4 regions of the Flavobacterium ginsengiterrae genome follow, and region 4 is predicted to be linked to each of the others. Evidence: riboswitches for the same ligand, from Rfam matches in the RefSeq annotation. Region 4 holds a riboswitch; each other region holds the start of a gene.
The links. Region 4 has a riboswitch for cobalamin ahead of ABD859_RS07440 (DUF5074 domain-containing protein). Riboswitches for the same ligand answer to the same signal wherever they lie in the genome.
Positions count from the first base shown of each region.

Region 1: another riboswitch for cobalamin. It lies ahead of ABD859_RS21100 (TonB-dependent receptor plug domain-containing protein); the one in region 4 lies ahead of ABD859_RS07440 (DUF5074 domain-containing protein).
Region 2: another riboswitch for cobalamin. It lies ahead of ABD859_RS09850 (DUF4494 domain-containing protein); the one in region 4 lies ahead of ABD859_RS07440 (DUF5074 domain-containing protein).
Region 3: another riboswitch for cobalamin. It lies ahead of ABD859_RS18690 (TonB-dependent receptor); the one in region 4 lies ahead of ABD859_RS07440 (DUF5074 domain-containing protein).

Region 1 covers NZ_BAABDU010000007.1:379,981-383,331, reverse strand. Annotated here, with positions in the region: gene ABD859_RS21110 (adenosylcobinamide-GDP ribazoletransferase) at 1-539, shown strand, start outside; gene cobC (alpha-ribazole phosphatase) at 524-1,057, shown strand; cobalamin riboswitch at 1,127-1,327, shown strand; gene ABD859_RS21100 (TonB-dependent receptor plug domain-containing protein) at 1,355-3,214, shown strand; gene ABD859_RS21095 (DUF5074 domain-containing protein) at 3,220-3,351, shown strand, end outside.
Region 2 covers NZ_BAABDU010000003.1:1,588,753-1,592,103, forward strand. Annotated here, with positions in the region: gene ABD859_RS09845 (glycosyltransferase family 39 protein) at 1-548, opposite strand, end outside; gene ABD859_RS09850 (DUF4494 domain-containing protein) at 673-1,221, opposite strand; cobalamin riboswitch at 1,633-1,863, opposite strand; gene ABD859_RS09855 (helix-turn-helix domain-containing protein) at 2,035-2,262, opposite strand; tRNA gene ABD859_RS09860 (tRNA-Glu) at 2,434-2,505, opposite strand; gene ABD859_RS09865 (hypothetical protein) at 2,910-3,209, shown strand.
Region 3 covers NZ_BAABDU010000006.1:565,101-568,451, forward strand. Annotated here, with positions in the region: gene ABD859_RS18690 (TonB-dependent receptor) at 1-1,502, opposite strand, end outside; cobalamin riboswitch at 1,615-1,816, opposite strand; gene ABD859_RS18695 (CocE/NonD family hydrolase) at 1,916-3,351, opposite strand, start outside.
Region 4 covers NZ_BAABDU010000003.1:1,047,269-1,050,619, reverse strand. Annotated here, with positions in the region: gene ABD859_RS07445 (GIY-YIG nuclease family protein) at 1-259, shown strand, start outside; gene ABD859_RS07440 (DUF5074 domain-containing protein) at 470-1,789, opposite strand; cobalamin riboswitch at 2,083-2,275, opposite strand; gene ABD859_RS07435 (MFS transporter) at 2,507-3,351, shown strand, end outside.

The sequences.
Region 1 (3,351 bases), on a different contig from region 4:
GATTTGCAGATGTCTGCGACGGATTTGGCGGCGGATGGACTAAGGAAAAAATTCTCATAATTATGAAAGACAGCGCCATTGGTGCTTATGGCGCAATTGGTTTAGTTTTACTTTTTCTGGTAAAATTCAAACTGCTTTCAGAATCTATATCGCTTTTTACAACCGATAATTATATTTTAATTTATCTCTTATTTATTTCCGCTCATTCTGTAAGTCGTTTAGCTGCGATCAGCATTATTTTTACACATGAATATTCGCGTGATGATGCTTCGAGTAAAAGCAAACCGATTGCTAAAAATCATAGTTGGAAAGAAGTTCTTGGTTCTTTTTTCTTCGGAATAATTCCTTTGGGTATATTTTCTTTTTTTTATCTAAAAGCTCTTCTTGTTTTGATTCCGGTTTTTATTACCCGATATTTTTTAGCACGTTACTTTCAAAAATGGATTGATGGTTACACAGGCGATTGTCTGGGAGCGACACAACAGATTTGTGAGGTGATTTATTATTTAAGTATACTTTTTATATGGAAATTTATCTAGTCCGCCATACTGAAACAATTTGCGAAAAAGGCGTTTGTTACGGACAATCTGACGTAGACATTGCTGAGCCTTTTGAGGAAATTTTCAAAAGAATTATTTCAGAACTGCCACGCAACGCTGTTATTTTTACGAGTCCGTTAAAACGCTGTGCAATTTTAGCAAAACACATTCAAAAAAATAATAATGCCATTTCTTACCAGGAAGACGATCGTTTAAAAGAAATGAATTTTGGCGATTGGGAATTAAAAAACTGGGATGATATTTCGCCGGAAGAATTAAATCCATGGATGGAAGATTTTGTAAATATTAGAGCTTCAAACGGAGAATCTTTTACAGAATTACATGAAAGAACAAGACAATTTTTATCTGATGAAATTTCAAAAATACAGCAGCCTGTCATTATTGTTGCTCATGCCGGCATCATTAGAAGTATTATATGTCATCAAACTTCACTGCCTTTAAAAGAGGCATTTAAAAACAAAATCGATTTTGGAGAAATCATAAGAATTGAACTATAATTTGTAACTTTAGTTAAGTAATTGATTCTAAAAACGAAACATATTTGAATTATCAACATATTTAACTTTATATTTGCAGCAAATTAAGGTTGTGTTATTGTAACACATTAAAAGAGAATCAAGTAAAAATCTTGAGCTGTACCCGCAACTGTAAGCTTTGTTCTAGAAAAGAATGTTTGTTGTAACTGCAAAACCACTGCTCGCCGCGGCGAATGGGAAGGTAAACAACAAAACGCAAGCCAGGAGACCTGCCTTTGTAACAAATATCGAGCTCTCGGGAAAAAGAGTTTAGAAATTATGACTTTAAGATTGCGTTTTGTTTTTTTTCTTTTGATGTTGTGCCAATTTATTTCGGCGCAGAGTGATTCTATTAAGCTCAAAGAAGTTGTAGTTTCTGATTCCAATCTTAAGAAATATTCGTCTTCACAATCGGTTCAGGTTTTAAATGATTCAATTCTTGAAAAAAACCAGCCTTCTTTAACTTCTCTTTTAAATTTTAATACTGTTATTTATTTCAAAGAAAATGGACTTGGAATGACTTCTGCTCCATCGTTTAGAGGAACAACCGGCGCACAAACTGCTGTTATTTGGAATGGAATAAATATAAATTCGCAATTTTTAGGTCAGGCAGATTTTAATACCATTGGCACCCGTGACTTTAATTCAATAACTGTAAAAGCCGGAGGAGGAAGTGTTTTATACGGAAGCAGTGCCATAGGCGGCAGTATTCACCTTAATAATGATTTAAGTTTTAAAAATGAATTCTCAAATCATGTCTTTTTTAGCGCAGGGAGTTACAATACGTACAGTGCAAACTATCGTACTGTAGTTTCATCAGACAAATACAGTTTACAGGTTAGTATTTCAAGAAATAGTTCTGATAATGATTTTAAATATCCGGGCAATTCAAACGAAAGAAATAGTAATGGAGAATATTATAACACGAGTATGAATACTACTTTTGGTTATAAAATAAATTCTAATAACACGATAAAAGCTTATAGTCAGTTTTACGATTCAGAACGTCACTTTTCTCTAACTTCACCCAATGCATCAAAAACTAAATATCAGGATTTTAACACCCGAAATTTATTAGAATGGGAAAGCTTTTTAGGACGTTTTACTTCTAAACTTCGAGCAGCTCATATTGGCGAATCTTATAAATATTTCTCTAATATTAATTCAAAAAACTTTACTTACGGAAAAGTCGAAACTTCGATCATCAAATATGATCTGGCTTTTGATGTAAATGACAAAATAAAGCTAAACTCGATTGTAGATTACAGCCGAAACAAAGGATATGGCTCTAGTATTGATAACGTTAAAAGAGAAGTTGGTTCTGCCAGTTTACTATTACGCCATTTATTAAGTGAAAAATGGGATTATAACGCCAGCATTCGTCAGGAAATAACAGACAATTATGGTAATCCTTTTCTTTTCTCATTTGGAACAAGATATCAATTTACAGACTTTTATCGCATAAAGTTAAATGCATCGAAGAATTTCAGGATGCCAACTTATAATGATTTGTTCTGGGAAGGAAGCGGTAATCCAAATCTAAAACCAGAAACATCTTATCAGGCTGAAATTGGCAATGAATTTTTTAGAAAAAACTTCTCTTTATCTGTTACTGGTTATTATAATTCTATTAAAGATTTATTACGCTGGGTACCGCAAGAAGGCGGCGGAGATTTATGGCTTCCTGAAAACACAGACAACGTTAGAGCTTACGGCGCTGAAGTTCTTGTAGAATGGAAACCAAAAATCGGCGAAAACCATTTAACCTTTAACGGAACTTACGCTTACACGATTTCAGAAAGCAAACAGTTGATTAAAAACCAATTAATCTACAAACAATTAATTTATGTTCCGTATCATAAATTAACAGGTTCTGCTGCTTACAACTGGAAAAAATTGTCTTCTTATTTTCAATACTTATATACTGGAGAAGTTTACAGTACTCCTTTTAACACACCTTCTGCAAGAGTTAAAGATTATAATGTTGCAAATATGGGGGCTGATTATGATTTTGGAACAAAAAACAGTTACAAGATTGGATTTCAGGTTTTGAATCTGTTTAATGAAAATTATCAGCCCGTGATTAGCAGACAAATGCCCGGAAGAAATTATACTATATACATAAACCTTAATTTTTAAATATCATGAAAAGATTTAATAGACTATTTTTAGCAGTCATTGTAAGTTCGGCATTTTTTGTGTCCTGCAGCAACGATGACGACAATAATGAAGAACCGCGCGGAGATTATGAAAATGGAATATTCGTTGCTAACGAA
Region 2 (3,351 bases), 540 kb from region 4:
TTTCTTTGTTTAGACAGAATAAGTGCCGGTAAAAGTCCGATTAAAAGGAAAACAATGTTGTATTTGTTTAAAAAACCAAAGGCAAAAACTACGGCTCCTATATAAAGCCATTTTGGTTTTTCGGAAATGGTATATTGTATTAGAATGTAATAAAATACTGTCCAGCATAAAACATCAAACGAGTTTGGCTGATATAACATGTTTATTCGCAATAATGCCGAAAATAGAACACAAAGCGAGCCTAAAATTAAAGCGTAAAGATTTCCTTTTAAAGCTTCAATAGTTTTCCAGACAATTAAAAGAGTTAAAACGCCAAAAAGGGCAGGGAAGAACTTTATCAAAAAAACAGAATTCCCTAGAAGTAAAATTATATACGAAATCCATGAAGTAACCGGCGGAACCGATAAATAACCCCAAGCCAAATGATGTGCCTGATCGAGATGCAGATATTCATCGCGCTGTAAATCATATTCGGGACTTATTAAAACGTATTGCAGAACAAATTTCAGTAAAATAAACCCAATTAAAATTAGTGTTTTTTTGTTCATTGAACTTTTGGTTTAAAAGGTAAGTGGTTTTGGTTCAGTTAAAATGCAAAGCTAATATAGGATTAATTTTGATTTTTTGGTTTAAAATAAAAAAGCTCCAGATTTCTCTGAAGCTTTTGTTTGTTTATTCCTCTGTTGCGGTTTCAAATTCCATGTGATCTATTATTTCTTCATCTGCCTTTACAGGTTTTGAAGCTTTTAGAGCATTAAATCTTTCCAACATTTCAGTTTCTTCTTCTTCACCGCTGAAATATGGGAAAACATCCATAATTGGCGATTCAGAAATGGCAGGAATAGAATATTCTCCCATTGTATTTTTCATAACATGAATCGTGTTATCGTAGGCTTCTCTAACATCATTTGCCTGAACCAGCATGTACATGTTTGATTTTCTTTCTTTTCCGCTTTCTTCATCATAAGCAATCAAAGAAACTTTTGATTTAAACCATCTGTCTGCATTTTCAAACGGATGTATTTCGGCATAATTTGCCACTTTTATATTCGTGATTTTAAACTCTTCACTAATATAAGCCGCCATTTCTTCATTAATTCTTTTTTCGGCTTCTGTATAAGATATAGCATCTACCAAATAAGGTTCTGTTAAAACTTTTTGGCCTCCAGTTTCATCTGTTTTTCTATATTTTACTTTGCATTCGTACCAAATTGCGCTCATCTTTTCTATTTTTTAAGGATGCCAAAGATAGATTTTGCAGCAAAATAAATTTGGAAAAACATCAAATAGATATTCACAATTTACGCTTGTATTCTGTAAAGGGCTGACTGTTTTGTTGTTAGCATATAATTAAAAAAAAGCCTCAGAAAAACTGAGGCTTTAGTTTCCAAAAACATGATTTCTAAATTGTGATAAATTCAGATTTTTAAATCCCGCAGATTTGGCGCAATGTTCTTACTTACGACTAATCTCTGCGTTATTTTAATTATAAACTTGACTACAACCAGACTTAAAATGCTTTTGCGTATATGCATAGCAAATTGTCTATTTGTAAAAAATAGTTTTAAAACGAAAAAAAATAAAATCAAATATCAATTTGATGGTGTTTCAAAGCTTTGGTCCGCGAAAGCCTGAATTTTCTCAACAATGGCAGGTCTCCTGACTTATTCCCATTTTGAACCGCCTTCCCGCATAAAATGCAGTGGCAAAAGATTTGATTTTGAAAACTAAAATGAGTTTTCATATCAGTCAAAATGTTGCATGGAATTTACAGTAACGGGCTTGCTCAGGATTTGCACCTGATTCCCTCTTCGTTAACTGCCCTCGAAAAGTTGCAGTTAAACCATTGCGGGACAAATGTAAGAAAATCAAGTGGGTTTGTAAGTCTGTTTTTAGAAAAATAGTTTGTGTTTTAGAAAAATAGCCTTTAGGAAAGTTTAGGTCTGTGTTTTTTTAATTTGAATTCAAAACTTAAAAGAAATGAATATTATTTAAAATAAAAAAGCTTCAGAGAAATCTGAAACTTTTTTGTGATTATATTTTTTTAAAAAGCTCCGAAATTTCAACATTTAAAGCTTTGCTAATTCGGATAAGTTTGTCAATTCCCATAATCTGTTTTCCAAGCATATATCTTCTTAATGCTTCAATATCTAAATCTGATTCGTGAGCAACATGACGTACTTTAAGATCTTTTTCTTTGATAATTTCTTTTATATTATTCCCGACAATCTTCACTGATTCAGGAACTTCTTTTTTTCTCATCTTAAGTTTTATTTGAATATGGGTTAGTTTTAGAATATGGCTCTTTGTATATTTTGCGCTGATGAAATGGAACTTTTGGATGTAGTTAACGAAGTATTGACAAAAGAGTCTAAAAATAAAAATCCAATTTAAAGTAAAAAAAAAGCTTCAGATTTCTCTGAAGCTTTTTTGTAGTCCGTGGGGGAATCGAACCCCCCTTACCAGGATGAAAACCTGGCGTCCTAACCGATAGACGAACGGACCTGCTTTGTTATTGCGGGTGCAAAAGTGCAACTATTTTTGGAATGTGCAAAGGATTTTTCAAAAAAACTTTCTTTAAATTTTCTAAAATATAAGATTTAATAACATTTCAATTGTAAATAAATTGAGTTAATGTTTACGTATTTGTTTGATTTGTAATTTGTTATTTTGAGTGAAAAATGAGATTAGCAAGGTGTTTTTTTATTCAAAAAAACTTTTAATAAAAGTGAATATTTTTTGTTTTGAAAGAATATTCTTTTAGGTTTTGAAAGATGTCTTTAGCGAAATATACTTCCATGTTTTTTTTGAAGATGCATTATAGCACATGTGCTATAGCGATTTAATTACATATGTATTTTCTTTGATCGGTGAAAAAGAATGAAATCAATTGATCTAATAATCATAAAATGGAATCAGAGGAATTAAGAGCTTTAGAAAATATTAAAAAATTATCATTCAGATATTTAAACATTTTAAAGCCAACTGCGAATAATATATATAATGCTGAAATTAAAATGTCAAGTTACTCTGAGTTGGGATGTGTTATTCTCAATATGCTAAAATTGTGTATTCTGGCTTTAGAATATGATGATTGTGATAAACCATCTATTGATTTAAGATTAATTTTGGAAAAAACAGTTGAATTATTTCCTGTCGATGAATTTGAATTGTTAGATGTAGTAAATGAGCTTTTTGTTGAAAAATAAAAGTTTAAGTTTTACCAGTTGTTTAATTGCTGTAGCAAGTCTTAAAATGTTTAGCCAATTATTAATGGGCTTTATAAAATGGTTTCTTGATTTTTAATTTTATATCAAAATCGAAAATTACTGAACAAATGAACTATATTTA
Region 3 (3,351 bases), on a different contig from region 4:
TGAATGGAGAATTTGTCTATAAAACTTTCTTTAAGAGAAAAATTATAGGTAAAACCAACATCGTATTGGTTCATATATTCAGGTCTCAAAGTACTTGAACCGACCATTGTGTAATATAAATCGTTGAAAGTCGGCATTCTGAAAATGCGTTTAGCGAAGGCTCTTAAATTGAAATCGTACTTTTTAAATGGCGTATAACCAAGGAATAAAGCGGGGGTAAATTCGGTTTTGTTTGGCGCTTTGGCGTTGAATTTCACTTCTTCGATTACGCGGGTTGCCAAAACGTTTCCTAAAACTTTAAAACCTTCATATCGATAAGAAGTCGCAAGCGAAACCAATGCGGTATAACGCTGTGGGAAAGAAAACTGCGTTTGAATACCGCGTCTTGTTGCGTTTAATTTATTGTATTGAAAATCGGTTGACAGCGAAACATCCCAAGTAGGTAAAATGCTGTATAAATTTACGGCCGAGAAATAAGCTTCCTGCTGAAAGTAACTGTCGTCTGATTGTGCGCCTTCGGTTACTACTTCACCTAAAACACTGGTGGTATCCCGCGCAATATAATGTGTATAATCGTAAGCGAATTTCCCTTTTGCCTGAAATTTATATTTCTCTGAAACATCTTTGGTGAAAAAACTCTGCGCAAAAAAGTTCTTATCAAACTGCCTGAATCCGTCTCTGAATTTATTTTCGACAATCGCTCCCGGCGCGCCTCTTTCAGAATCATAATAATAGACTTTGGCGTCCCAAGAACCGTTGTTTATTTTTCCGTAAACTCCAGATTCAAATCGAAATGCTTCAATATCGCTGTTGTATCTTGTTGCTGTGGTATCGTAGGCAATACTACCATCCTGATTTTTTCTTTTATATCTAAATTTATATTCTCCGTTAGATTTGATGTATTCAGAACTGACACTCAAACTGACTTTATCGCTGAGTTTTTGTTCCCATCTAAAAGAAGGATCGTGATAATCAATCGACATGGTTTTGTAACGAACAAGCAGATTTGTTTTTTTATTCCCCGAAAAAACAGGACGTTTTGTTCGTAAATAAATGGCTGAAGCTGAAGCAAAATCTTTAGCTGACTGAAAAATTTCACTTTTCTGACCATTGTACATTGTTAATGATTCCATGTCGTCAAGCGAATATTTACCAAGATCGGTTACACCGTTTTGAGCATTTCCAAGCTGAATTCCGTCATAAAATACGCCAACGTGATGTGTTCCCATATTGCGGACATCGACTGTTTTAAGTCCGCCGACACCGCCGTAATCTTTGATTTGTGTGCCAGCAAAATACCGAAGTGCGTCTGCCACATTATGACTTGCCAGTTTTTCGAGCAGTACGCCAGAAAGACTTTGCACGGGAATAACTTCCTGATAGGGTTTTCCTTTTAAAATAACTTCTTTTAAAACGCGCGAACTATCTGTGACTGCCTGCGAGTGAAGCCAAAAAGGAAAAAATAAAATAAAAGCTAAAAGTGTTTTTCTAAAATTATACATCACGATTGATTTAAAAAAACTTTCGGTGATGTACTTACAAAAAGACAGATATAGGCCTGCTGTCCTATAACAGGTTACCATCTTGTGTCGTCAACTTCATACCACGAAAGTTTTAAACTATGTGATCGTGGCAGGTCTCCTGACTTGTTCCATCTTTAAACGGCCTTCTCACCCCGAAATTCGGGACAATGGCATAAGTAATGTTTAAAGACTTCTATAGAACTTACAGTAGCGGGTCTGTTCAGGATTTACACCTGATTCCCTTTTAACTATTTTTTCCTAAGAAAAAACAGACCAAAATCGGGTGTAAAGATATAATTGTTAGGTCGTGTCTGCAAGATAATATTGCTTTATTGTAAAATTTGTGTAGTTATGTTCTCAAAAAATACTGTTTACAAGCCTTGTAATCAGGATTATTTTAAAACAGGAATTTTTACAAAACTGTCATTATACCATTTTATCTGCAAAGGTTCTTTTGCATCTAGAATCGTTTCATCGCTTACGTCTTTTCCGGTTCCGTAATTTAGTTGTGAGAAAGCATTTTTATTTACGTTAACGGCAATTAATAAACGGCTTCCTTTATGGAGTTTTTTACTCACAAAATGCGTGTTGGAAAATGTAATAGCTTCTATTTTATCAGGCTGAAGCAATTGTCGTTTTTCGATATCCTTTGCATAACTGGCGCGTCCAATGTAGTAGGAAAGATGAAAATATTCTCCGTTTGGCGTGACTTCATAAAGAGTTACGCCTAAATCAAAATCTTTTTTGTTGATACTGCATTTGATTTCTCCCAAAAAAGAACCATTTACAATTAAAGGCTGGGTTAAAGGTTCGCTGATAAAAAAGTAACCATCATTTTTGTTGACTTCTTTTTGAATAATCGGACTTGGATAATAATTATTATTGCTGATTTCTCTGTTTGCAAAATCAACTTCCTGAATTAGAAATTCTTCTTTTTTAGGCTTTTTATTATCGGCTTTATGGAAATCATCTGATTTAGGTGTAGTTAAATATAAAGTCAGGAAATCATTGTGCATTTTTTCAAATGAAGAAGCACTTTTCCATTCGTTGGCACCCATGACTTCGTAATTGATTTTATCTTTTAGAATTTCCGGTTTGGGGCCGTTTTTCAAAATATAATCAAACCATTCGTAAGTAATTTTCTTTATGTCGATTAAAGAAACGGGATCGACTTTGTAATCATTCAGAACAGCTTCACCGCCAACTTGAGTTCCAAAATGCCCGTAAGGACCAATTATAAGGTAAAAAGGCGTTTTTGGACTGTATTTTTGAAGTTCTTTTAAGTAATATAAACCCGAATTCTGCGAATCGTTATAATATCCGTCAAACGCTAAAACCGGAATATTTATTTGTGCAAAATCAGTTTTATAAGGCGCCATTTTCTGCCAGTATTCGTCAAACGACGGGTGGTTTATCCATTTTTGAAACCATCTGTTGGGCTCACCGTCAATACTGTCTAGTTTTCTGTAGGCCGTTCCGGATTCCCACCATCTAAATTTTAAACCTCTAAAACGGGGTCTGTTATTATTCGTTACGGTATCGAGATATTTATTGTTTCCTACATAAAAAGCCCATTCGTAATTTGGGTTTATAAAAATGTTGTTTTCCATAGGAAGTCCCATTCCGGGTCTGTTTGCTACCGCAGGTACAATTGTTTTAAGAGCCGGATGCATTTTTTTGCACGCTGCCCATTGTGTAAAACCATTATAACTGCCGCCGTACATAGCCACTTTTCCATTACACCATTTTTGTTTGCTAATCCAGTCTATGGCATCGTAAACATCATTTACTTCGTTTTCATACGGATTTATTTCGTCAGGGCTGAAAC
Region 4 (3,351 bases):
TTCTAAATCATCTCAAAAGTTTTATATTGGCGAGACTAATAATCTGGAAGAAAGAATTTCGAAACATAACACTCATATATATTCTAATTCTTTTACTAAAATTGCCAATGACTGGGAAATTGTATTAACTTTTAATTGTTTCAATAGAGATGAAGCACTATATCTTGAAAACTTTATTAAAAGAATGAAAAGCAAAGTGTTTAACAAAAAAATAATTAATGACCCATCAATTCTAAAGGATATTTTATCTAAAAGATAACATACATGTGTCCCTGGTTCTCCCGAAGCCTCGGGACTGGAGGTACCACAAAACCCGAATAGAAATATTCGGGTTTTTTGTTTTTTTATACTCTTTTAAAAATATTTAAACGCAAGGACACAAAGGAAAAACGCAAAAGGTTCGCAAAGTTTAATTATAACATTGCGAACCTTTTGCGTAAAACTTTAGCGCACTTTGCGGTTAAAAAAACTATTGATGAAACACAGAAACCGCTGGGAAATAATATCCAGAAAAACTTACTCCTGAAGTTTTAGCACCAGAATCTGCATTAAAGAAATACAAATTATTGTTTGCAAAATTAGCTCCAAATCCAGAGTCTACTGTATTGACAACTAAAGTATTTTTCTTTCTATCATATCCAATTCCGGCTCCATACAAGATATTTACTCCAGTTAAAGTAATAAACGGTTTCGTTAATGAAGCTGCACCTCCAGTATACTTATAAATTTCTTTACCTCCGTTAAAACTTGCGTTTTTAGCAATAAAAACATCATTTTTAGCCGCAGTAATAGATCCGGGATGCCATGCTCCCCAGCTTCCATAAGCTTGAAAACCTAATGCCGTTTCTGTTATTTCTAGAGTATTAGAGTCTATATTTATAAGCTTTGTACCGCCTGCTGCCCAAACTTTTTTATCATCTGTAACGGCAAATCCTAAAACCATTCCCGAAATAGTTTTTTCTACAGCCAGTGTCGAAGCATTAATAACAAGAACACCTTTTGAAGCAGACAATGCAAAAATGTAATTATTCACTTTTACAATATCTCCTACCTGTCCTGTAATACCTTCAATTTGTCCGCCTAATTCCATTGTATTTAAATTAAGCTTAAATATTCCTTTTCCAGAAGTAAGCAACGCCTGATTTTCGTCTATTGCTTCTATTGCGCGCCAGTCATTTCCGCCTTTTGCTTCGATTCTTTTTTCTTCTTTAAGCGAATAAGCATCGGCTACGACAACAGGACCGCCTACTTTTGAGACTAAGAATAGTTTTTTGTTAATGATTGTTCCAAATTCTAATGTTGATGATTCTGGTTTTAAGTTTTTATCCGGATTTACTTTTACAAAAACACTGTCTTCAATTGCTTTTGTATCGTATCTGTAAAAGCCAACTGTTCCCGTTCCGTGTCCGAACCAGCCTTCATTAATCATAAAAAAACCATTTTCATAAGTGCCCCAAGTGTGAATATCGTATGTAAGTGTTACTTCTCCTCCGCTATTTTTGGCAGTCATATTAATTTTAAAATCGCCTCTCGTTTCCGGATTAAAAGTATAAGTAGAATCAGAGCTTACTACTTTTCCATCAACTGTCCATTCGAAAGATAAATTATTTCGATCTTTTATTTTTGAACTTAACTTAAGTGTTTTTCCAATTGTCAAAGTATCTTTTAACTGCTGTTCGCCGTTTATTACTGGAGGAGCTGTAAAATCATCATCGTTATTACATGAAGTTACTAATGCTGCTAAAGAGGCAATTGCAATTAAATGCCTGAAAAAAAATTGGGTTTTCATTATTAAATATTTAAAAAATTATCACTTGGTTTAACCGGCAGTACATTTTTATGCATAGAATAATGCTGCAACAAATGGTACGACGATTTGTTTAAATGATTTTTTAGCAGAGAAAAAGGAAAATCGAAAAAGAGAAAATTCCCGAAAAGGGAACTGTTTTGCGATATCATATTTGCAGAAAAAAAATCTCATAAACTTTATTTTAGCTTACGAGAATAGAATGACGAAACAAATACCTGTTCACAAAAGTGAAAAAGTACCGTTCTTAACGCCAGCTTCAATCCCCGAAAGCTATTATTACTATAAAAATGGCAGGTCTTCTGACTTGCTCCCTACACCCAGCCTTCCCTTTCTAATTGAAAAGTGACATATTAAAGGGTTTCAGTTAATGAGCTTACAGCTGCGGGACAGTTTTGGATTTTCACCAAATTCCCTTTTAATGTCAATATTTATCTAAATATGACAACCATTTTCTGCTTTAAATTTTGAGCTGCAAAACTAGTGTTTTCTTTTTTAAGAAAACGAGCTGGATTTGTAATTAAAGGTTTAAAAACATTCAGAATTTTAATTTATGAAGAACTAACTTACTAAAGAAACAAGATGTTAACAATTGAGATGTTTTTGTTAAAAAAGTATCAACTAAATAAAAAAATATCTTATATATTCGTAAAATCGTATTTTAATTTTTTAATTATTATTAAAACCACAGGACGTTTTATGAGCAAAACTTCTACTAAAGGTATTTGGAAAGTTATTTCCGCCTCTTCTATGGGAACTATGATTGAATGGTACGATTTCTATATTTTTGGGAGTCTGGCCGTAGTAATCTCCACTAAATTTTTTCCGAGTGATAATCCAACAGCCGCATTTTTATCGACTTTGGCCACATTTGCGGCAGGATTTGTCGCAAGACCTTTTGGCGCTTTATTTTTTGGAAGACTTGGCGATATTATAGGTCGAAAATATACTTTCATGGCGACTTTATTACTCATGGGAGGTTCGACATTTTTAATAGGCTGTATTCCCAGTTATGAAACGATTGGTTTTCTGGCGCCTTTATTAGTTCTCATTCTGCGTTTATTACAAGGTTTAGCTCTTGGCGGCGAATATGGCGGCGCGGCTACTTATGTTGCCGAACATGCTCCCGTTGGACAAAAAGGATACTGGACATCGTGGATTCAAACTACAGCAACTGTTGGTTTGTTTATTTCTTTGATGGTTATTCTGGCTACAAAAAGTGTTCTTTCTGCCGAGGATTTTGACCTTTGGGGATGGCGTGTTCCTTTTTGGGTTTCTATTGCCATGGTTGGCGTTTCATATCTAATTAGAAAAAATATGGATGAATCACCCGTATTTGCAAAAGCTAAAAAGGAAGGAACTACAAGCGCAAATCCGTTAAAAGAAAGTTTTGGAAACCGATACAATTTAAAGTTTGTTCTTTTGGCTTTATTTGGAGCCACTATGGGGCAAGGTGTTGTTTGGTATACCGGACAATTCTATGCTATGAGTTTCATGAAAACGGTTATGAATATAGATTCCTCTCAGGTCGACAGTTTACTTGG